DNA from 2 places in the Paenibacillus physcomitrellae genome. Region 2 is predicted to be linked to the other one. Evidence: riboswitches for the same ligand, from Rfam matches in the RefSeq annotation. Region 2 holds a riboswitch; the other holds the start of a gene.
The links. A riboswitch is a leader RNA that binds a small molecule or an ion and turns the genes downstream of it on or off. The one in region 2 is predicted to bind thiamine pyrophosphate.

Region 1: another riboswitch for thiamine pyrophosphate. It lies ahead of CBE73_RS01770 (acetylornithine deacetylase); the one in region 2 lies ahead of CBE73_RS16085 (ABC transporter substrate-binding protein).

What each region holds. Positions count from the first base shown of each region.
Region 1 covers NZ_CP022584.1:379,353-391,252, forward strand. The annotation lists gene CBE73_RS01740 (LTA synthase family protein) at 1-1,664, shown strand, start outside; gene CBE73_RS01745 (spore germination protein) at 1,795-3,231, shown strand; gene CBE73_RS01750 (Ger(x)C family spore germination protein) at 3,228-4,364, shown strand; gene CBE73_RS01755 (GerAB/ArcD/ProY family transporter) at 4,399-5,484, shown strand; gene CBE73_RS01760 (heme-degrading domain-containing protein) at 5,573-6,043, shown strand; gene CBE73_RS01765 (MBL fold metallo-hydrolase) at 6,237-7,352, shown strand; TPP riboswitch at 7,404-7,513, shown strand; gene CBE73_RS01770 (acetylornithine deacetylase) at 7,634-8,929, shown strand; gene tenA (thiaminase II) at 8,926-9,672, shown strand; gene CBE73_RS01780 (ABC transporter ATP-binding protein) at 9,669-10,586, shown strand; gene CBE73_RS01785 (ABC transporter permease) at 10,583-11,338, shown strand; gene CBE73_RS01790 (ABC transporter substrate-binding protein) at 11,382-11,900, shown strand, end outside.
Region 2 covers NZ_CP022584.1:3,580,471-3,592,370, reverse strand. The annotation lists gene nfsA (oxygen-insensitive NADPH nitroreductase) at 9-761, shown strand; gene CBE73_RS16125 (DUF2062 domain-containing protein) at 852-1,394, shown strand; gene CBE73_RS16120 ((2Fe-2S)-binding protein) at 1,573-2,367, shown strand; gene CBE73_RS16115 (TatD family hydrolase) at 2,490-3,311, opposite strand; gene CBE73_RS16110 (ABC transporter ATP-binding protein) at 3,308-4,216, opposite strand; gene CBE73_RS16105 (hypothetical protein) at 4,261-4,575, opposite strand; gene CBE73_RS16100 (ABC transporter permease) at 4,738-5,514, opposite strand; gene CBE73_RS16095 (MTH1187 family thiamine-binding protein) at 5,511-5,804, opposite strand; gene CBE73_RS16085 (ABC transporter substrate-binding protein) at 6,483-7,580, opposite strand; TPP riboswitch at 7,693-7,806, opposite strand; gene CBE73_RS16080 (copper ion binding protein) at 7,983-8,189, opposite strand; gene CBE73_RS16075 (metal-sensitive transcriptional regulator) at 8,216-8,629, opposite strand; gene CBE73_RS16070 (copper resistance protein CopC) at 8,896-10,551, shown strand; gene CBE73_RS16065 (YcnI family copper-binding membrane protein) at 10,706-11,428, shown strand; gene CBE73_RS16060 (flavodoxin family protein) at 11,527-11,900, opposite strand, start outside.

The DNA of each region.
Region 1 (11,900 bases), 1.6 Mb from region 2:
CTTCAACCTTGTATTATGCGCATTTCGGATCGGTACCGACCTATACGGCGCTCTTGCAGCTGCACCAGGTGATGCAGATCAAAGCAAGCGTTCAGTCGACCATTCGTCCGGAGTTTTTCCTTTACTTCCTGGACCTGCCGATTCTGCTGATCGTGTGGCTGGTCCGCCGCCGGAAAGCGGCATCTGCGGCGCGCAAAAGTGTTATTTGGAGAGCCGGGGTGCTGGTGTCCGCGATCGCCTGCTTTTTCCTCTCGGAACGAAGCATTCAGGCCAGCGACTCTATTGTGAACGAAATTGTGCAGGTTGAACATTTGGGATTTCTGGATTATCAGGTAGCTGCTGCGATCAAGACAAGTAAAGAAGATGCTTTGATCCGCAACGGGAATATTCAGGATACGATCAAGAAGATCGATGACCTTAAAAGCACCTACGTGTACAATGACAAGACTGGTCGAGGGGCTGTTTCGGTTACGCCTGCACATTTCGGTGCTGCGAAAGGCAAAAATCTGATTGTTGTCCAAATGGAGGCCTTCCAAAACTTCCCGATCAACCTGAAAGTGGGGGGACAAGAGATCACGCCTAACCTGAACAAGCTGATCGGCTCCAGCTATTATTTCCCTTATGTGTATCAGCAGATCGGGCAGGGCAATACATCGGATGCGGAATTCATGTCCAATACCTCCATCTATCCGACGGGAACGATTCCGATGTCTACCGGCTTCGGGGACCGGGCGCTGCCAAGTCTGCCGCGACTTCTGGAGAACCACGGCTATGAAGCCGATACGTTCCACGTTAACGACGTTACGTTCTGGGACCGGATCAAGCTGTATCCGGCGCTGCATTTTGATCACTATTTTGATAAACCTTATTATAAAAATGATCATTTTAATGACTTCGGCGCCTCGGATGAAGAGCTGTACCGGGTAGCGGTTGACCATATGAAGGAAATCGCTGACAGCGGCAAGCCGTTTTATACGCAGCTCATCACGGTTTCCAGCCATTTTCCGTTTAAAGTGCCGGAGGACCGCAAGAAAATCCAGATGCCGGATTCGCTTAAGGATACCCAACTTGGCGATTATCTTACGGCCGTGAATTATACCGACTATGCCATTGGGACGTTGATTGAACGGCTCAAGCAGGAAGGCTTGTGGGACAATTCGGTACTGGTGCTGTACGGCGACCATTTCGGCCTGCAGCCGGACCAGAACGACCCAGAGTGGATTCAGTCTCAGCTTGGCATCAAGTACGACTCCAGAGTCTCCCGATTTAATATTCCGTTTATTATTCATTTGCCGGGCGAACAACAAGGCCAGAAAGTGGATCAAGTCGGCGGGCAGCTTGATATGATGCCAACGATTGCGAATCTGCTCGGTGTTTCGCTGCAGCAGGAGCAGTTTACTGCGTTTGGACACGATCTGCTTAACATTGATCATAACGTGTTTGGCATGCGTTACTATCTGCCGACGGGTTCGTTCTTTAACGATGATGTCCTGTTTGTATCCGGTACGGGCTTTGACGACGGCACTGCGATTTCGCTGAAGACGCTGGAGCCTGTTACGGACATTGAGAAATACCGGAAGGATTACGATTATATCCTCAAGCTGATGGGCTTGTCGGATGAATATGTGAAGCTCCTGCCGAAACGGGAGCCGGGGAACGAATAGCTTTTCAAATATTGCTGCAATCTTGAGATACCGGGCATCCATGATGGATGTCCGGTTTTTTATGCGTGAATAAATTTCCATAAGCGATGGAAAAATACAAGGAAATCTGAACCAGCAAAGGAGAGTGCAAGTGGCAGCTTTTCTGGAATCATTAAAGATCGAGTTAAGCGGCAGTACCGATGTCGTTTACCAAACCTTTCAAATCCACGGCACGCCTTGTACGCTGGTTTTTATTCCCTCCATCATCGATTTGGAGACCTTGGACCAGGAAGTCAGGGCGGCTCTCAAGGAGGAAGCAGCAGACAAGGACTCGGATCTCGAGCACTTTATGGAACGGATCGGGAAGGGAAGTATGTTCGCAATTCCCTGCCAGAAGGCGGACAACTTTGAGGAAGCGGCCTTTCTCGTGGTACAGGGGAAAGCACTTCTTTATATCCATGGATGCGGCTATTTTTATTATTTCGAAGTAACCTCCTACCAGAAACGGGCAGTGTCGGAATCTCAGAACGAGCTGGTCGTCATCGGCCCTCAAGAAGCCTTTAATGAAGACATTCAGACCAACTTTTCTTTGCTCCGGCACAAAATTAAACATCCGGATTTGAAAATGAAAGAATACACGATCGGCGAATACTCGCAGACCTCCGTGTATGTTTTCTATATTGAAGGGATCGCCGAACAAAGCAAGCTGGACGAAGTCGATGCCAAATTGAAGAAAATTACGATCGACGGTGTTCTGGGAATCAGCTATCTGGCGGAGCATATCAAGGAGAAAGTAACCCCGTTCCCCCAGTTTCAATATACGGAGCGGCCGGATTCGGTTGCAGCGTCCCTCCTGGAAGGGAAATTCGCCCTGCTGATTGACGGGACGCCTTCGGCATTGTTAGCACCTGTAACGATGTTTTCCCTGCTTCAATCTTCCGAGGACTATTATCAGAGTTATTTTGCAGGGAGCTGGATCCGGACCATCCGTTTCTTCTTTGCAATAATTTCCATGCTGCTGCCGTCCCTTTATGTTGCTGTTACCACCTTTCAGCCTGAGATTATTCCGACGGCGCTCCTGATTACGATCGCTTCATCCCGGGAAAATTTACCCTTCTCCGCTCTGACCGAAGCGTTGATTATGGAATTAACCTTTGAAGCCTTGCGCGAGGCAGGCACACGCATACCTAAACCTGTAGGATCAACGGTGTCGATCATCGGCGGTATTGTAATTGGACAAGCAGCCGTACAGGCAGGAATTGTGTCTGCCCCGATGATTATTGTCGTATCCATAACGGGGATCGCTTCTTATATCATTCCGCATCTGGAGCTGGGGTTAGCGTTCCGGCTGATGCGTTTTCCGCTGCTGATTCTTGGAGGTACTATGGGACTGCTTGGCGTGTATGTAGCGGCGTTTATCGTTTACGGCCATCTGGCCAACTTGCGCTCCTACGGGACGCCGTATCTGTCACCCGTAGCTCCGCTTGTTCTCAAGGACTGGAAAGACATTTTCATCCGGGTTCCATCAACCTATATGAATAATCGTTCAAACGCTTATACGCGGAAAAATACAAGGAGACAGCCATGACCTATGCTTCGCGAATGTTTCTCGTTTTGCTGATGACTGCCCTGCTCCTGACCGGATGCTGGTCGAAAGCCGAACTTAACGAAGGGCTTTTTATAGATGGTATTTATTTGGATAAAGGTCAAAAGGAGGGGCAAGTGCAGCTTTCCATCAGCAGCTTTATAACAGCCAAGCTGAAGGATGGGGAAGCGAGTGGCAAACCGTTCACTGTCGTGACGAAGTCAGGTGATAACATCCCGGATGTTCTTACCTCCATTCAGAAGGATTTAACCCGGCGTATCGACTTCAGTCATGTGCAGGTCGTGCTGGTAGCCGAAGAATATGCCAGACTGGGGCTTGGCGAATTGTTCGACTGGTTCAAACGTGAGCCGGGCGTTGAGCTTAACACCTATATTCTTTCGGTAAAGGGTGAAGCCAGCAATATTGCGCAGCTCACCCCCATTACCGAACAACTGCCGTCTGAAGTGTTCAAACGTTTCTCTGTTCAGAATTACATGCTGAATTCGACGGTCAGACACTGCCTGATTGCTGCGGAATCCGGAATGGGATTTGCGATGACAGCTCTTAACTATGGGGATCAGAAGGTGGCAAGCGAAAATGGGGAGAAAGAGCTCTGGGCGGGTATCAAAGGGATCGACGTGTTCGGGGACAGAGCTTTAAAGGGTGAGCTGAGCATCGATCAAGGCCGAGCTATCTCCTGGGGATTGGGCAAATTCAGGGACCAGGTCTACTCGGTTAACTGGGATGAAGGGAGAAGTACAGGAAGCGTATTGATCACCCGTGTGCATCCTAAGTTGATTTATAAGGGAGATCAGGATGGCCCTCTCTTCAAAATCGTTCTGAAGGGCAGGGGGAATCTGGTCTATAAAAAAGACATGGAGCATCGGTCCAATGCCGAATCGAACGAAATCATTATGGAGCTACTCGGGAAGAGGGTAGTTAAGGATATGGAAAAGGCATTGGCTAAAACCCAGCAATGGGGAGCAGATGTGCTGAATCTCGGTATGCTGATGGAATGGAACAGCCCGGAGGAGTGGCAGGCTTACAAAGATCAATGGCCGGAGGTATATCGGAGCAAAGCCCAATTTGAGATTGACGCTGATATTTCTATCTCGAACCAGGGATCGATGCGGTAAATCCTGTGTGACCGAGAAGAGAAGGGGTGAGCGAATGAGGACTACATCTTGGCAGTTGTTCAGGTTTGCCTACATTTACTTATATACGCAATCAGCGATTTTCCTTGTTCCCACTTTGATCGAATCTTCAGGTTATCAAGGCTGGATCGCCATTTTAGGAGGTTTTGCTCTTAGTGTGGTGATTCTTTGGTGTACCTACTGCGTAGGTAAGCTGGGTAAAGATACGCCCTGGTATATATTTGGCCAGCAAGTGGTCGGGAAATGGGTGCATAAGCTGTTTCTCTTTCTTGTGTTTGCCTGGCTGATTTATTATGCGGCTCTGGAGCTTGAGAATTTCAGTAAGTTTTTCGGGTCTATATATATGAGAGTAACGCCTGCCTGGGCCATCATTTTTATTGTGGCAGCGGCTGTGCTCTATACTTCCCGGTTAGGATTTACCACGATCGTTTATATGGCGGAAGGGGTCTTTCTGATCACCGCTCTGGTGATAGCGATCCTTGTCGGTTTGTTTTTTCCTGAAGCTGATTTCCGGATGCTGCCGGCGTTGATTCATTATCACAATCCCGGCCTGGCTGTTAAAGATTCCATTACCGTGGCCGCCTGGCTGGCAGAGTGGTTGACCTTTTTGTATATCTCGCCGGATTTCACGTTTGACAGGAAAGTGTTCCGGAATTTGTTGTTGGCCGAAGTCCTGACCCTCGTAGCGCTGATACTCGGCTGGCTTTTTATCCTTCTCAATTTTCGGCCTTACTTGGGGGGAGAGGTGGAATATCCCTACATGGAACTGATCCGGGGCACTGCACAAGCGGGCATGACAGGCAATTTGGACAGTCTCTTTATCGCGATATGGTCGATCTCGATGTTTATTCATAATTCCTTCTTGATTTATGCGGCATCCAAATCGGCACGCCAGTTATTTGGTCTGAAGAAATTAAAGGGAGTAACGCCTGCCGTGCTAGGCATCGCTGTCACTATTGCCATTCTCTATTCGCGGAATCCGGCCATTTTCTCCGCACACTATAACTCGACATGGCTTGCCCACATCTGGATCGGTTTTGAATCTATTCCGGCCGTTTATTATGGAGTATCGCTGCTTCGCAGGAAAAAGTTATCGGGCTGAAAGACACTCTTTTTTAAATCCGTTTGGCACAGTATACTAGAGTAGGTTTCTTAACTTATTCTAATTACAGCTAAAGGGAGCGTGCGGCATGGAAGATTATACAGTTCTGTTAGACGAGCTTCTCCGTCAGGAACAGGAACTGCAGTTTACGGAATTCAGCAACAATACGGCAGTTAAATTAGGAAATCTAATTCTCGACAAAGCGTTTGCCGAAGGCAAGCAAATTACGGTGGATATCCGCAAGAACGGCATGCTTCTGTTTCATGCAAAAATGAATGAAAACGGTTTAGGCAATGACCGCTGGATCGCGCGCAAGATCAATGTCGTTCATCACTATGAGCATAGTTCCTATTACATACACGTCCGGATGAAGGCGGGGAACACAACGATTCAGGACAGCGATTTTATCGATCCGATGGAATATGCGGCAGAAGGCGGCAGCTTCCCGATTTTGATCAAAAACGTCGGTATGGTTGGCACAATCACCGTTTCAGGCCTGCAGGGCCATGAAGATCACGAAATGGTGGTATCTTCGCTTCAGAAGCTGCTTAACGCTTAGTTTGGCTTTGGTCTTATAGGTCTGCTGTAAGGGAGCGCATGAAACGCTTCGGCGAGAATTTGAGCAATAGTATAAAAATCCCAATACGGCGCATACTAATTTCGCCTTGCCTGTTCATGAGTGATTCATTACTCCTGCGGGCAAGGCGTTGTTTTATATCAGCCGATAAGGACATACATTAAGGGGGGATTTTATGCTGACCGCGGCCATTATTCTGATTCTCATCGTTCTGATCGCGGCTGCTGTTTATGGATTTATTCGGATTTATCCGCCGTTTGGGGTGCCGGTCGACCGCAGCAGAATAAGCCGTTTTGAGCAGTCAGAGCACTATCGGCAGGGGAAATTCCAGAATCGAATTCCAACCCAATCCATAGACTCTTCTATTCGGAGCTTTTATTCACTGTTCGCAGACCATTTGAAAAATAATCCGAAACGCCGTCCGCCACACGAACTGCCGGTTCTGAATCCGAACCTGGGCAGCCTGACGGCAGCCGAAACCGATTCGGTCACCTGGCTGGGCCATTCAAGCGTTCTGTTAAAGCTGGGCGGAAAAAATCTGCTGCTGGATCCCATGCTGGGGATGCATTCTTCCCCGCTGCCGGGATTTGGCGCGAAACGGTTTAAAAGCAGCTCTCAAATCGAGGTGAAGGACCTGCCTCGGCTTGACGCTGTGTTCCTCTCCCACGATCATTTCGACCATCTCGATTACAGCACGATCCAGCAGTTATCCGGCAAGGTTGGGCGCTACTTTGTTCCGCTTGGGGTAGGGAGCCGACTAGTCCGCTTCGGCGTTGAACGGGGGCTTATTCAGGAATTTGACTGGTGGGGAGAAGTGGAATGGCAAGGAATCCGGGCGGTCTGCACACCGGCCCGGCATTTCTCGGGAAGAGCGTTGTTTGATAAGGACGCGACCCTTTGGTGCTCCTGGGTGCTGCTGGATCCAAAGACTCGTGTTTATTTCAGCGGCGACAGCGGTTATGACGAGCATTTCAAGAGAATCGGCGATCTGTACGGTCCGTTTGATCTAACACTCATCGAGTGCGGGCAATACGATCCCCGCTGGGAGCAGATTCATATGATGCCGGAGCAGACTGTGCAGGCGCATAAGGATCTTAGAGGGAGAAGACTGCTGCCGATCCATTGGGCGGGCTTCGCTTTGGCCATGCACGGTTGGATGGAACCGGTTGAAAGGGTGTCTGAAGATTCGGAACGCCGAGGGGTTGAGCTGCTCGTTCCGAGAATCGGGGAAACCGTCTCTCTGAAGGAGGAAGCTCTGCTTCCCCGGGATAAATGGTGGAGAACCGTTTAAAATTACTCCTTGCCAATTTTAGGAGATTCAGATATATTAAATTTGAACTTCATAATGGAACACGGGTGCTGGATAAAGTCCGGCTGAGATAGGAGCCTTATGCTCCTGACCGTTAATCTGATCCAGGTAATGCTGGCGTAGAGATATCATCCGAATTGTTATGACCATTCGTGTTATTCTCGAATGGTCTTTTTTATTTCGGCCGCGAGGAATCAGCACAGCTGTTCTTAGCGAATTCTCCGTCCAGCTTTACCGCTTGGGAAGAAGGAGGAGACAGACGAATGGGAATCCAAACGATGGATGACCTTCACCGATTGGTGGAGATGCGACAAGACGAGCTGTTTCAGATTCTGGAACGGCTTATTTCATTTCCAACAGTAAGCCCGCCGGCCCGCAATACGATGGACGCGCAGCAATATGTGGCTGACCTGCTGGAATCGATCGGATTCGATGCGGAGCTCTGGGAGGTGTATCCCGGCGATCCGAATGTAACAGCCGTCAAGAAGGGAAGCGCATCTGACCGCTATAACAGCCTGCTGTTAAACGGGCATATCGACGTTGCAGAAGTCGGTGACACCAGCGAGTGGGAACGGAATCCGTTTGAAATGGTTATCGAGAACGGCCGGGCCTTCGGGCGCGGGGCGACCGACATGAAGGGAGGACTCGCCGCTCTGCTGTTCGTCTTCAAGCTGCTGCACGAAGAAGGGATTCAGCTTAAGGGCGATCTTCATTTTCAGTCGGTGATCGGCGAGGAAGCCGGGGAAGCTGGAACAAGAGCGTGCATGGAGCGGGGATGCAGCGCGGATTTCGCGGTTGTAGCTGACGGCAGCGGCAGCAAGATTCAGGGCCAGGGCGGCGTTATTACCGGTTGGGTTACGGTTCAGAGCCCGGTGACTCAGCATGATGGGCTTCGTTCGCGGATGATCCATGCAGGCGGGGGTGTTAAGGGAGCCAGCGCGATTGAAAAGATGATGAAACTCATCCAAGGGCTGCAGGAGCTTGAACGCCACTGGGCCGTAACGAAAAGTTATCCCGGTTTTGCACCGGGGATCAATACGATCAATCCGGCTGTGATCGAAGGCGGCCGGCATGCGGCTTTTATTGCAGACCGCTGTGCGCTCTGGATTACCGTTCACTTCTATCCGGATGAGGATTACGACTCGGTAACGGCAGAGATCGAGGATCACTTGCTGCGGGTAGCGGCAGCCGATCCTTGGCTTAAGGATCATCCGCCAGCATTCAAATGGGGCGGCCGGTCGATGATCGAAGATCGCGGCGAAATCTTTCCTGCGCTCGAATTAGATCCGCATAATCCTGGTTTCATAACGCTGGCAGATTGGCACCGGCGCACTTATGGAAGTCCGCCTGAGGTCGGCATGAACCCCAGCGTGACGGATGCGGGATGGATCGGCCGGGCCGGAATTCCAACCGTCGTATATGGACCCGGCGAGCTGGAGCAGGCCCATGCCGTCAATGAAAGCATCTCCGTACAACAGCTGGTTGACTATGCCAAAGTCATGATCGGCTTCATAACCGAATACTGCGAGACACCTAAAGGGAAGGGGAATGGGAAATGACGAAGATCGACCAACCGAATCAAGCGCCTGCAGCCTGGACACCGGCTGATAATAAGGGGAATCCGGGGCAGGGCAAATTCACAGCCCGGCTTCACCAGTCTGTTCAGGCCGTCTGGGCCGGCTGCCATGAGCATCCTTTTCTGACGGAGCTGAGAAGCGGCAGCTTGTCTTTGGACCGGTTTGCTTTCTACATGAAGCAGGATTATGTATTTCTCAAGGACTATGTCAAAATGTTTGCCCTCGGCAGTCTTAAAGCCTGGGATCTGGAGACGATGGGGAAATTTGCGGATCTTCTGCAGCAAACGCTGAACGTTGAAATGGAGCTGCACCGCCAATATGCCGAGAAGTTCGGCATTACCCGCGATGAACTTGAATCGACTGAACCGGCTCCGGTCACGCTGGCGTATACCAAATACATGCTGGATGCAGGCGCCCAAGGCACACTCGGCGATGTGGTCGCTTCTTTGCTGCCATGCATGTGGAGCTACAGCGAAATCGGCAGCGAGGCTGTCCGGCTCCATCCGGAATGCCTGAAGCACGAGCTCTACCGGGAATGGTTTATGATGTACAACTCGGACGAGTTCCGCAGTTTGGCGGATTGGTGCGTTCAGCTGATGGATCAGCTGGCCGAGGGACTGCCCGAGCGTGAGCTGGCCAGGCTCGAAGAACGTTTTGTTACGACCTCCCGGTTTGAATATATGTTCTGGGATATGGCTTACCGCAAGGCCGCGTGGGACATATGAGCAGGCAGGCGGCGCCTGAACGTGGGAATCCATCTCCAGAGCCAGGCGAATTGAACGGGAATAGAAGCGAATTTAACGGTACTGGAAGTAACCTGCACTCGCAGACACATCAGAGTCATCCCGGTGAGCGGCACGCGTTTGGGACGCCGTGTCTTGCAGTCAAGGATCTGGGGTATGCGTTTGCGGCAGACAAACCGATTTTCAGCAAGCTGAGCTTTGAGCTGCAGGAAGGTGAGTTTGTTTCGCTTCTTGCGCCAAGCGGTATGGGCAAGACGACGTTATTTCGTTTGATCGCCGGGCTGCTGAAGCCGCAGGCGGGCGAGATTCATGCGCCGGAGGGGCAGATCGGCTACATGCCGCAAAGGGACTGCCTGATGCCCTGGCGAACCGTGCTGGACAATGCGGCCGTCGGGCTGGAGATCGGCGGCATGTCCAAACGGGAGGCGAGACGCCGGGCGCTTGAGCTGCTGCCTGAATTTGGCCTCGAAGGGACCGGGCGGCGGATGCCTCATGAGCTGTCGGGCGGCATGCGGCAGCGGGTCTCCTTCATGCGGAGCCTCCTGGCTGGTGGCCGGCTGCTTCTGCTCGATGAGCCGTTCAGCGCTTTGGATGCGATGACCCGCATCAGCATGCAGGAGTGGCTGCTTCAGATTTGGGAGAAGCACCGGACGACCATTCTGTTCATTACGCATGACGTAGATGAGGCACTGTTGCTGTCAGACCGATTGCTCATCGCCTCACATGCGCCGGTCTCCCGGCTGCATGACGTTGAAGTAGGCCGGCCCAGACCCCGCAGCTATGAGACGCTGCTGACGCCGCCTTTCATCGGCTTAAAGCAGCAGGTGCTCGAGCTGCTGCGGCCGGGGCAGCGGCCGCTTGAAGCAGCTTCGATGAACAAGGGGGGATTAGAATGAAGCGAGTTCGCGAGGTCTCTCCGTTTATTGTGATGCTTGTGCTTGTGGCAGTGCTTTGGGAAGCGGCAACCACCTATTTGAATATCCCGCATTATATCATTCCTAAATTATCGGATGTCTTTCAATCCATTTGGGATAACCGCGGGCTGCTGACCAAACATGTCGGGGTTACACTCGGTGAATCGCTGCTGGGTCTGGCGTTCTCCATCGTGTTTGGTGTTCTGGCCGCGGTTTGGATCGAAGCCTCTGGTCTGGCCCAGAAGACGCTGTATCCGCTGATCATCGCTTCCCAAAGCGTTCCGATTATTGCCTTGTCGCCGATCATGGTTATGTGGTTTGGCTACGAAATCTGGAGCAAGGTGGCTGTTGTCATCTTGTTTACCTTCTTCCCTGTAGCGGTGAATACGGCAGACGGGTTCCGCAGCGCAGACCCCGGGATCGGCGAAGTGCTGCGGACGATGGGAGCCGGCAGACGGCAGCTGTTTCTGAAATGGAAGCTGCCTTCGGCTTTGCCCGGATTTTTCACAGGCCTCAAGCTATCCGCTACATACAGCGTAGGGGGCGCGACCTTGGGCGAATGGCTGGGCGGGGAATCAGGGTTAGGCGTTTATACCAAAAGAGCCTCCAATATGCTTCGCGGAGACGCTGTATTTTCCGGTGTGCTGCTTCTGGCGGCCTTAGGCATGCTGATGTTCGCTGCGGCCCATCTGCTCGGCCGGATCTGCCTGGCGAAGAGGAGGGAACGTACATAACCTTTCTCTATCTATTATTATCAGAAAAGGGAGACAAAGAAAGATGAACAGATCTCAACGAATTCGTGACAGAAGGCCCCGGATTAATGACGGAAGGCGCCTAAAACTGGTACTCTTATCTATATGGCTTTGTTTGGCCGTGGGCCTTGGCGGTTGTTCTGCCAACAAATCGGCAGGGTCGGGACTTACGGAAGTCAATGTTCTGCTCGACTGGTATCCGAATGCCGTCCACTCTTTCTTGTTTGCTGCTGAGCAGCAGGGTTATTTCGAGCAGGAGGGATTGAAGGTGAATCTGGAGACGCCGGCCGATACGAATGATGCGATTAAATTGCTGGCTGCGGGGAAAGCGGATCTTGCCATCAGCTATCAAATGCAGATTGCGCAGTCCCGGGCTGAGGATATTCCGGTTGTGTCCGTGGCGGCTCTCGTCCGGCATCCGCTGGATCAGATCTTCGTTCGGGCGGATTCGGATATTAAAAGTCCGAAAGATCTCGCCGGGAAGAAGGTCGGCTACCCGTCAACTCCGCTGAATGAAGCGATGGTGAACACGATGGTGGCGAGT
Region 2 (11,900 bases):
TAATCCTGATGAATACATCCAATCCGACCCTCGATCTTCTGATGCAGCACCGTTCTATCCGCAAATATACTGACCAGCCTGTTGACCGCCCTGTACTGGAGCAGGTCATTTCAGCCGGGCAGATGGCATCCAGCTCCAGCCATGTGCAAGCATACAGCGTGGTTGCCGTCATCGATCCTGAACGAAAAAGAAAGCTGGCCGAATTGTGCGGCAATCAGGCCTACGTCGAAGAATGCCCGGTATTCCTCGTCTGGTGCGCCGATCTGCACCGCCTGAAGGATGCGGCAAGCAAATATACGCCGGAGCTTGAGTCACACGAAGCTTTGACGGAAAATTTCATTATCGCCACCGTCGATGCCTCTCTCGCCGCCCAGAATGCGGCCGTAGCAGCCGAATCACTGGGTCTTGGCATCGTATATATCGGCGGTATCCGCAACCGGATTGCTGAAGTCAGCGAGCTGCTGGAGCTGCCGGAGCTGGTTTACCCGGTGTTCGGCATGTGCCTCGGTTATCCCGATCAGACGCCGGTCATTCGTCCGCGCCTGCCGCTTGAAGCCGTGCTGCATGTCGACCGCTTCGATAAGGAGAAAGCGGACAGCCATCTGGACGCCTATGATGAAACGATGGTCCGCTACATCTCCGAACGGACGAACAGCGCCCGCGATACGGCCTGGACGCGTCTGATGGCTGACAAAATCACCTCGCTGTCCCGGCCGCACATGCGCGAGTATTTGAACAACCGCGGCTTCAAAATGGAATAAGCGTCCGCTAACGTGTACCCGATGCTTGTGATATAATAGATTTAGACATACAGGATCTCACATGTGATCGGGGACAGGAGTTTTGAAGTGATGAGAAACAAAAGAAGTTTTCCAAACCGTCTATATAGAGCCTTTAAATTGAATTTTCTGCGCCTGTTCCGTACGCCCGGCGGCGTCAAGAAAATTTCACTGGGCTTCTCCATCGGCTTCGGCCTTGAAATGATCGTCATTTCGAGCGCTTGTCTGGTGTACTTGATTTTTTATCCCGTCGTCAAGCTCGCCGGGGGTTCCGTTCCGGCCGCGATCATCGGCAATGTAGTCGGGAAACTGACTTTTCTGCCCATTATTTTAATGCCTTTCGCCAAGAAGCTGGGCGAGCTGATTTATCCGTCCTCTTCCGCATCCGGCACGATCAAGGAAGCTTCGATTATGGATATTTTCCAAGGGGACTTCTCGGCCGTTAAGGCTATTTTGCATGGAGGACTCCATATTTTGATCGGCATGTCGGTCTTCGGGATTCTGTCCATGGTTATCTCTTATTATGTGATTACGTTCTTCCACAACCGGAATCACAAACGGCGTCAGGCCAAACGAAGAAAAAAAATCGTCGTTTCGGAGACGGCGTCGAGCTGACCCGGAAGCTGTGGCAGACGGTCATCTCCTTTAATTAAGAAAGTTTCCCAAACCATGCATCGCCGTCCGTTCTCCGGGCGGCGATGTTGTTTTTAAAACGGTTAATCCCTTTAATCATTTTGCGTTATAATCACTTGTATAAGCACATTCATCCATAAAGATGAGGGGAGCAGCGAAAATGGAACCCGCGTTCGATTTTTCCATCGTGAAAATGTATTTCCATGTCTCGCCTGAAGGAGCCGAGCATCCGATCTATGAACTTCCGGCTGTACGTATGTATGAAGAACAGGCGCTGCAAGAGGCGCTAAAATTATCGGGAGAACAGGTTCAAGCCACTTCACTGGCCCTTCCGGCCTCTTTTGTTGGAACCTCCCTGTGCAAACTGAGCCTGATCCAGCTGTTGTTTGCCGCCCAGTACAACCGGCTTATCCATCTTGCCCCGGAGCAGCTGGTTTATCAGGTAGAACAGCACGACGATCACGCCCATCTCGGATACCGGATCACAGAAGTCGTATCGGAGGAAATTCCATCTGATGGACGCGCCGCTTTTCTGGCCCGGCATTGGGAGCCGTATTTTGAAACCTTCATCACTCCCGTTGTAGAACAAATCGCCGTAACCGCCGGTTTGAAACCGGATGCGATCTGGCAGCAGTTCGGCGGGCAGCTGTCCTACGTCAAGGAATTCCTGATCGCTAACGAGCCGCGAAAGGATGTTGCTGAACGCTTTATGCAGGATAGCCGGCAGCTGGCTGAAATGGCTCCCGAGTTGTTCCGGCGGAGACGGAACCCTTACAACCATCATCCCCGGTATGTTGAGAATCCGCTCAATCCGGATGAAAAGTGGCTGATGCAGTCTTCCTGCTGCATGTATGACCGGCGCGAAGGCGGAATGAAATGTTATACCTGCCCGCAGATGCCGCCCGAGGAGCGGGAAGCGAGAAGACAAGTCCTGCTGGCTGAAGCCGGAAAATAAAACGTTATGCAGGCATGACTAAAGAGACTGACGGCCTCACAAGCATAAAGGCCGATTCTAGACGCGGACAAGTCCAGCGGTTTAGAGTCGGCCTTTTTTTGTGCAGCATGTTCCCTTTATGCTTAAATTCGATAAAAACGCCGGGTGTTCGCTTCCAGCAGCTCGGCCGCTTCCTCGCAGGTCCAGCTGTACAGTTCAGCCAAGGCTGCAGCGACCTCATGAACCATCCGCGGATGGGTGGCCTGTCCCTCAAAGGGACCCTCAAACGGCCAGGGCCCGTCCGTTTCGGCCATGATCTGCTCCGGCGGATACAGCAGCGCCAATTGGCGGATTTCCGGCTCGTACAGGATGTCCGGAGTAAAAGAAACGAAATATCCTCTGTCCGCCATACGGCGAACGGTAGTCTCCGCCCCTTTGAACCAGTGAAAATGAGCCCGCTTGATGCCGTATTTGTCCAGCAGATCACAGACGAGATCTGCATCCTCGTAAACGGCATGCAGGACCACCGGTTTGTCCAGCTCGGCGGCCAAAGCTAGGAAACGCTCCAGCACTTCAATATAAGGCTGGAGTTCAAAGGGTTCGCCCGCCTCTTCTTTCTCGCGGCGCAAATAATACGGCAGGCCGACTTCTCCGACAGCCGTCATGTGTTCGGCGCGCTTGCGGGTCCAGGCCAGCAGCCGGCCAAGCTCCTCCGCTGAAGGAACCGGCTGCTCGGGATGATACCCGTAGGCCGGCTTCACCAGCGCCGGATACCGGGCAGCCAGCTTCTCGGTACGCTGGCACGATTCCAGGTTCATAGACACGGCGACAAGTCCTTGAAGGGCATCCCGCTCCGCTTCCGCCAGCATGGAATCAATCTCTCCGTCGCTGTATTGATCCAGGTGAATATGCGCGTCGAGCATAGGAATCCGTTTGCTATGATCCTCTGCTTTCTCTGCTTTCATGAGTCCGCCTTCCCCTCCTGCATTTTCCGCTGCTCGCTTCGCATCAGCTCTGTCATCTCGCGGCGGAGACGCAGGAATTCCGGTTCTTCGGCGATCTCCGGCAAGCGAGGACGAGAGAATGGAACCGTCAATTCATGCAGTACCCGGGCCGGCCGGCCGGACAGCAAAACAATCCGGTCCGACAACAGCAGCGCCTCTTCAATGCTGTGGGTGATGAACAGCACCGAACGGCGGTTCTTCTCCCACAGCTCCAGCAGCCAATGCTGCATGTCGCTGCGCGTCAAAGCGTCGAGCGCGCTGAACGGTTCGTCCAGCGCCATCAGCTCCTGCGGGCTGAGCAGCCCCCGCAGGAATGCCGCCCGCTGCTGCATGCCGCCGGACAGCATATGCGGGTAGGCCTCTTCATAGCCGGCAAGCCCGGCTTTGGCCAGCCATTCCCGCGTCTGCGTTCGCGCTTCGCGCAGCGGCGTGCCCGCGACCTCCAGCCCTAGCGCTACATTGTCCTGGGTAGTCCGCCAGGGGAACAACGCGGGCTGCTGTGGAACGTACGCGATATGTCCGCGTTCGCCTGTGATCTCCCGGCCGCGCAGGGCGATCCGGCCGGCGTCCGGCTGCGTCAGTCCGCCGATGAGGTGGAAGAGCGTGCTTTTTCCGCTGCCGGAGGGTCCGACGATGGATACAAATTCGCCCTCAGCCACTGTCAGGTTAATGTTGTCCAGCACCTGCACCGCCGATTTGCCTTCCGGGTAGGTTTTGCTTAAACCGGTCACTTCCAGCGCGGTCTGGCGGCCGGACGTGTCTGACGTATTGCCGCCTGTTACGGCAGCTTTGCCTGCTGCGGCTGCTCCGCTGGCCATGCTCGGTTTGTCCAAGGTGGCTTTCCCCTCTTGTTTTTCTACTTCCATCCTGGCCTCCTCCTTCCCTAACTTACTGATAGCTAATTTAACACTTATTGCTCTATCCATAAGAGATGATAGTATTTTCCATTAAGGCCACAATTCCAAACGCGTACTTTCCCTTCGTATCTTCTATGTCTGACTAATTCATAAACAAGGGCATGGACTAACTTAGGATCAGTTGAGATGTATCCATTGTAATCATGACCTATTTTATTGTAAGAATCAGATAGTACCCATTCAGAGGCTTCTCTTAATGTATCGAAATGTACATGGTCTTCAAACCACGTAATACCCTTGGGTAATTTACTATTTTTTAATTTATCCGGAAGAGCCTCCAAATAACTTCCATCGTCATCATAATACATTTCGTTTAATTCCCCTCCTCCCGCTTATGAATCCTTAACAATAAATACTCCTTGGTTGAGCAGAACTTATTCCTCCGGAATCACCGCTAATGGAGAAGTTAAAAGAAGTAATATCCATCGCCTGGGCTCAATTCTTGTCTGTCCCGGTAAAGGCCCCATAAATCAGCCGCCCTTCCGGCGCGGCGGGCTGTATCGCGACAGCAGGCGCTCCACGATCGCCACGGCCACAAACATCGCCAAGCTGATCACCACAATGATCAGAATCGCTACAAATACGCGGTCCGTCCGGAACGTGGATTTCTGCATTTTCATATAGTAGCCGATGCCCTTCTCCGCGCCGAGCCATTCGGAAATGATTGCGCCCATTACGCTGTAGGTAGCCGAAATTTTAAGACCGGACAGCATGGATGGAATCGCATAAGGAAACTCCAGCTTCCGAAAAATCTGCCCCTTGGTCGCCCCGGCCATCTCCATGTAATTTCGCATCACATGATCGGTTCGGGCAAGCCCGTCCATGGCCGCGACAGCAACCGGGAAAAAGCAGACCAGCGTAATCAGGATCAGCTTCGGCAGCACGCCGAACCCGAACCAGATCATCAGCAGCGGACCGAGCGCGATCGTCGGCACGTTCTGGCTGAGGATCAGCAGCGGATACAGCGCCGATTTCACAAAAGGAATCCGGTGCAGCAGCACGGCCACCAGCAGACCAATAATCGACCCTACCGCAAACCCTTTCAGCGTCAAGGCAAGCGTAGCTCTGGTATGCTCCCACAAGCCGGAAGCGCCAGTTGCCGCCTCATGGCCGATATCGGACGGACTGGGAAGGATCCATTTTTCCACATGAAAGACGTCGACCGCAACCTCCCACGCCAGTAAAAACAAGAGGACCGCCACAAGGGGCGGCCACACGCTTTTCCAAACGGCCCGGACCGAGGTCATGGACGGTATTTCTCCGTTAATTTATCCATGCTGACGCCGTCCGGCCCGTACAGAATTTTGATCTGGGAAATGATGCTGTCGCTGCCGAATTCATAAACCGCTTCGTTCATTTGGCGCACGATGTCCAATAGCTCGGTCAATTCGCCTTCCATCGTTGTATCCAGCGCGTTGACCTGATGTTTGACGCCGGACTTCTGAATGACTTCAATGGCGCGGTCCACATAAGGAATGACGCTTTCGCCGTTTGGAGTCTTCGGAATGATTTGAATGCTTACAAGTGCGTTGGTCATGAGGGATTCCTCGCTTTCAGATGGGAATGGGAAAAATGGACAAATAAAGGGTTGAGGCCTTTGGAAACTCCGGGGAGCTGCCTGAGAAAATTTATAATGAGTTACGTCCTTCCGCTGGGCTGCGATCCGAATGTTCCTACGACCGCTGTTGTTCCCGGATTTCTTCAAAGTTTTATTAATACGATAAAATCCGGGAACAGCCTATGCTTACGATGCAGCTTTCCTTCGGAAAGCTTTCAGGCGGGCGCTTACGCTTCTTCGGAATCACTCGGCTCTCCGCCAGTTACGTTTGGCTGGACTCATTATTTTGTCATGGGCATCTCCTAAGTTCCCGCCGTGCTGTTATAGGCTTCATTTGTCCCATTTTATGAGATTGGTAAAAAGGGAACAGGGATCGTTTGAATTCGATCCTGTTTTAATCTTTAACACGTGCTGCTTACGAACTGCTTAAATTCTACTTTTAAGTTCGTTTTCCCTTTGTTCTTTTATTCCTTTGTTCCTTACTCTTGCTACTTACTCTCTTCTTACCTTCTTCTTCCGACGCTTTTCAAAGCTCTGTTAATCCGATTAAACCTTAACCTAGTTAAACTCCTGTTCCTGAACGGTCCTTGTCACTGGCATCGGTTAGTCGACTACTAGGCCCAGACTTATTAACTCCTCTAAGCTCCTCATCCTCAATTAAGATTCAGGCAGGAAGTCGTTCGTGAACGCTTTAGAAGCGTCCAGAGGTTTGTCGAGCAGCTTGCGCTCGTACATCCAGTTGGCGTAGCCGGTCCAGACGGATTCCTTCTGCTCGCCCCATCTTGAGGCGTCGTCCTGGTAGCGAGGGCTCAGCCATTCCTGGCTGGCTTTGACCAGCTTCGGATCGAGGTCCGGAGCTGCCTTGATCAGGATGTCGGCCGCTTCGTCCGGATGGGCGATGGCGTATTCATAGCCTTTGGAAGTGGCTTTCATAAAAGCTTTGACCAGATCCGGGTTTTGCTGAATCTCTTTTTCATTGGTGGCGATGACCGGTGTGTAATAATCCAGATCCTTCGAATAGTCCTTCACATACAGCATATCCAGTTTCTCGCCGCGCAGCTCGGCTTCGATGCCGGTCCAAGCGTAGTAGATCCAGGCAAAATCGACATCACGCTTCACAGCCGTGAAATAATCCGCGTCGCCGATGTTGATGATTTTCACTTTGTTTACGTCGGCATTTTGCAGGTCCATGATGGATTTCATTACCGCTTCTTCGACCGGGGAACCCCAGCCGCCGTAACGTTTACCTTCAAAATCCTTCGGCGCTTTGATGTTCCGGTCCGCCGGGGCAGCAAAACCGGAGGTGTTGTGCTGGATCACCGCCGCAATCGACACCAGCGGCACACCCTGCGTCTGTGCCTGCGTGATGCTTTCCTGATAGCTGATGCCAAACGGCACAGCATCGGAAGCGATCATCGCATCGGCTCCGCCTTCATCCGGCTGCACGATTTGCACGTTCAGGCCTTCTTCTTTGTAATAGCCAAGCTCCTGGGCCACATACAAGCCGGTATGGTTGGTGTTCGGCGTCCAGTCGAGCACTACTTTAATGTCCTTCAAATCCTTGGCGTCCGTAGACGGCGCCGAGCTTTCCCCATTGCTCCCGGAGGCATTACCCGCAGCGCTGCTTGCCGGCTCCTGGCTGCCCGAGGCCTTATTGGCTCCGTTTGTTCCGCTTGCTCCATTTGAACCGCAGCCCGCGGCTGCCAGCAGCAGCATTCCGGACAGCAGCAAAGCTCCTAACTTGTTTGCTTTCACTTCTTGTTCGCTCCCTCTTGATATGGGTTCCCGCTCCTGAAACTTAGGATTTAACGCCAAAAAAGGCGCCCGGTCGGGGCGCCTGCATCCTGTCAAATGATTGAAAGTCCTACAAATTGACAACAGCTCTTCCTACGCTGGCATTATCCAGATCAGGTATAAGGGTCAGCGTCTTTCCTGGGACGCACTCTCAGCCGGCCTTCTTCCAGCTCCCCATGTCTATGAAATTGCGGGTCATACAACCCATATTATAGTCATATCGGCGAAATGTTGTCCATAGCCAATAGGAAAAACTCCCGTACCCGCCCCGCAAACAGGGAGATACGAGAGCCTTGAAGCCAAGCGATTAGATCATGCCGATCAGATCATACCGATCAGATCATACGGTTAGACCACGTTGGATTAACTGTTCACAACGTCGTAGCCTTGATCTTCGATGGCTTCCTTGATTTTTGCCAGATCCAGTTTGCTGTCATCATAAGTAACGTCGACTTTTTTGGCCGCCAGATCCACTTTGCCTGTCGCTCCAGCCTCTTGAACCGCGCCTTCTACCGCCTTCACGCAGTGGTTGCAGGACATGCCTTCTACTTGCAGGGTAACTGTTTTCATTGTCAAAAATCCTCCCTTAAATGTTGTTATTTCATCAATTTATTAATCGTAACAATCAGCTCATCCAAAACCTCGGTTTCGCCTTCCTGAATGCGTTCAACGATGCAGCTCTTCATATGGCCTTCCAGCAGCAGCTTGCCGACGCCGTTCAGCGCGGATTGAATCGCCGCAATCTGGTTCAGCACATCGTCGCAGTACGTATCCTTCTCGATCATGCCTTTCACGCCGCGAATCTGGCCCTCGATCCGGTTCAGACGGGCAACAATCCTGCCTTTCATCTCCTCCGAATGGTGACTGCGCCGCTCGGCCGGCTTCTTGTCCGCTCCGTTATGGCAGCTTTGCTGTTCTTCATGCGGATGACCTCCGCTACTTTGCGCCACAGACTTCACTTCCTTATAAAAAAATGAACGCTCCACTTCAATATGTTCTTGTATACTCATTGCTAACACCCCTATTATACCCCCACCCCCTATATAAAACAAGTTTGAAAATAGCTGGTTTAAACCCGCTAGCTGTTAGGGCATACAGAAATAAGGTTAGTTTTTTAACATTTGCATCCCCGCAGCCTCACGTATCTGCCCATCTTTCACAGGATCGACACAGGTCTTTCAAATTTTAAATTGTTCATAGCCCGATATGGTCATGATTTGTCTGGAGCTCCGTGTTAAATTGAACAAACACGAGTTCCGAGAGAGTAGGTAATCTTATGCCAAAAAAATATATATCCGGCGCGTTTGCCGCCTTTCTTCTATTTTTCCTGTTCCAGCTGCTCGTCCCGGCGGCAAGCTTTGCCCATGCTTATATCATCAAATCCGAACCCGCTTCCGGACAGGCCTTGCAGACAGCGCCAACCGGGGTACACTTGCTGTTTAACGAAGCCATCGACCCTTCCTTCTTTGCGCTCAGCGTCCTGAATGATAAAGGGCAGAAGGTCAGCAGCGGGGAACCCGCCATCGACGCGGATAATCCCGCCGGCTTGTCAGTGAAGCTCGAGAAGGATCTGCCTGAAGGCGTCTACGTCGCCAGATGGCGAGTGATCTCCAGCGACGGCCACCCGATCTCCGGTACGGTTCCTTTCGCTGTAGGAGCTTCGGCAGGCGACGCCGCGGCAGCTTTGGCAGCTGGTGATTTGACCGCAGGCGGAGCTCCCGGCGCCGACCAGGTAATCATCCGCTGGCTCTTGTACGGCGGGCTTATGCTGCTTGCGGGCAGCCTGGCTTTTCCGCTGTGGCTGTTCCCGCGTGCCTTCCGCGCTGAGGCTTTCGAGATGCGCAGCTTCCGGCTGCTTCTGCTGACCGGTTCGATTCTGACCGCACTTGGCATCCTGCTCAGTCTGCCTCTGCAAATCCGGCTGGAGACCGGTGCGAACTGGATCACGCTGTGGCAGGGTGAATGGTTCCGCGAAACCCTCAAGGACGGCTTATTCGGCACCATTTGGTGGGTGGAGACCCTGCTGCTGCTCCCGCTGGCCTTTCTGGTTTACGCGTTATGGTCACAGGACTATGTGAAACGCCGCCGGATGTATGGCTTTCTGGCTTTGCTTAATGCAGCGGCCATCGCTGCCATGAAGGCCATGATCGGGCACCCGGCAACCGCCCCGTCCCGCCTGGCCGCCAGCGCGGCGGACTTCCTGCATCTGAGTGCTGCCGCAGTTTGGGTCGGCGGCCTGCTAGTGATGGCTTTTGTCCTGCCGAAAGCCGCCGCCCGGGATGAGAGCGGCACGCTTGCTCCTGAAACGGTAAGACGTTTTACGGATACCGGATCGATCAGCGCTGTTGTGCTGCTGTTCAGCGGCCTTTACGGCAGCATCATTTATTTACCTGATCTAAACGCCCTGTTTGACACGGCTTACGGCTGGATTCTGATCGCTAAAGCGGCGATTATGCTGGTCATGCTCTCTTTTGCGCTGGTTAACTTCCTCAAAGGACGGGCTAAACGCCGTCTCGGACGCGCGGTTAAGCTCGAATGGGCTGCCGGGATTGCCGCCCTGATTCTCGCTGCAGTGTTGACCAACCTGTCCCCGGGAGCGCCAAAAGGCGGGCCTTACGAGCATTCGGAGACGGCAAAATCAGGCTATACAACTTTGATCGACGTAACGCCCGCTGTAGTCGGCGATAACCATTTCAAAGCTACCGTCACGGATGTCAATGGCCAACCAGCCGAAGTCCAGCAAATCACGATTAAATTAATCTGTATGGAAATGTCCAATATGGAGGAAGAGGTCACCTTAACCGATGCCAGCCAATTGGAAGGCGATGCTTCGCTCCTTATGCCGGGCCGCTGGCGCGCTGAATACCACGTACTGCTGAAATCGCTGGATACGTATGACGGAAGCTTCACGTTTGAGGCTGGCGCTCCATAAGCCGGCTCGTCCATTTAGTACAGCTCGTTCAGCTCGTCCAGTTAACCCAGTTAGCCCAGTTAGTCCAGCTCGTCCGACCAGCACGGCTAGTTCAGCTAATCTGACTCTCCTGCCGGACGGCCACTATTTTGTTCTGTAAAGGGGATTTTCTGACATGTCACTGAAAAAATCATTGCGTTTCGCCTCCATCCTGTCGACCGCCCTGACCGGGGCCCTGCTGTTCGCCGGAATCGCCAGCGCCCACGTTACCGTCAAACCGACCGAGTCCGCTCCGGGGGCCTGGGAGACCTACACCATGAAAGTACCTACTGAAAAAGACCTTCCTACGGTAAAGGTCGCCCTCAAGGTACCCGAGCAGGCCGAGCTGGAGCAATATCAGCCCGTTCCAGGCTGGAAGACAACTACAAACAAGGATGACAGCGGGAAGATCAAGACGATTACCTGGGAAGCCGAAAGCGGAAACGGTATTGAACCGGGACAATTCCAGCAGTTCAGCTTTGTAGTGAAGAATCCCGCTGCCGACGGCGATCTGGCTTGGGACGCCTTCCAATATTACAGCGACGACTCGGTCGTCGAGTGGACAGGCGAGGAAGGTGCGGATACCCCGCATTCCATCACCAAAATCACTTCGGCTGCCGGCGGTGCAGCCGCTGCTGACGCCGGTCACGGCCATGACGCAGCAGCCGGGAACGCTTCCGGAGCCGCTGCCGCCGGGGATAACACGAGTGCGAACGCTGGCACGGATACGGCCGCTACTGCAAGCAGTTCTTCCAGCAGCGTCATGCAGACGGTGACGCTGATCATTACGATTGTCGCCCTGCTCGTATCACTGGCCGCTTTATGGTTCGCCGTTCAGAACGGCCGCCGCAAGGCTTAATCCAAACAAGGCAGATCCCGGGTTCGGAGAAGCGAAGCTTTTCGCTGCTCTGTGCCTCAGGATCTGCCTTTTCTTTTTCGCTATTCTAATTAACTGCCTTAGACGTTCACCAGAGCCTTCAGCTGGTCATTCAGCCAAGCGGCTTCTGCCAAAGCCCGCCGGTCATTCTGGATATCGCCGGGTTTGGAAGCCTGACCCAGCACATACCCCTCAAACGGCAAACCGACAAAATCAAACGTGTATTTCAGCTGCTGAATCATCGGCAGGGCTTTAATGCGCGGGTTGTCTCCGCCCACCACAATGGCATAAGCTTTCTTCTTCGCCATCTTCTCTTTGAAATCAGTAAATCTCGGATCGCGCAGGGATTGGGACCAGCGGTCGAACAAATTTTTCACCAGGCCTGTCACGTTGTACCAATAAATAGGAGATACAAAAATAAGCACATCGGCCGCCAGCATATCCTGAATCACCG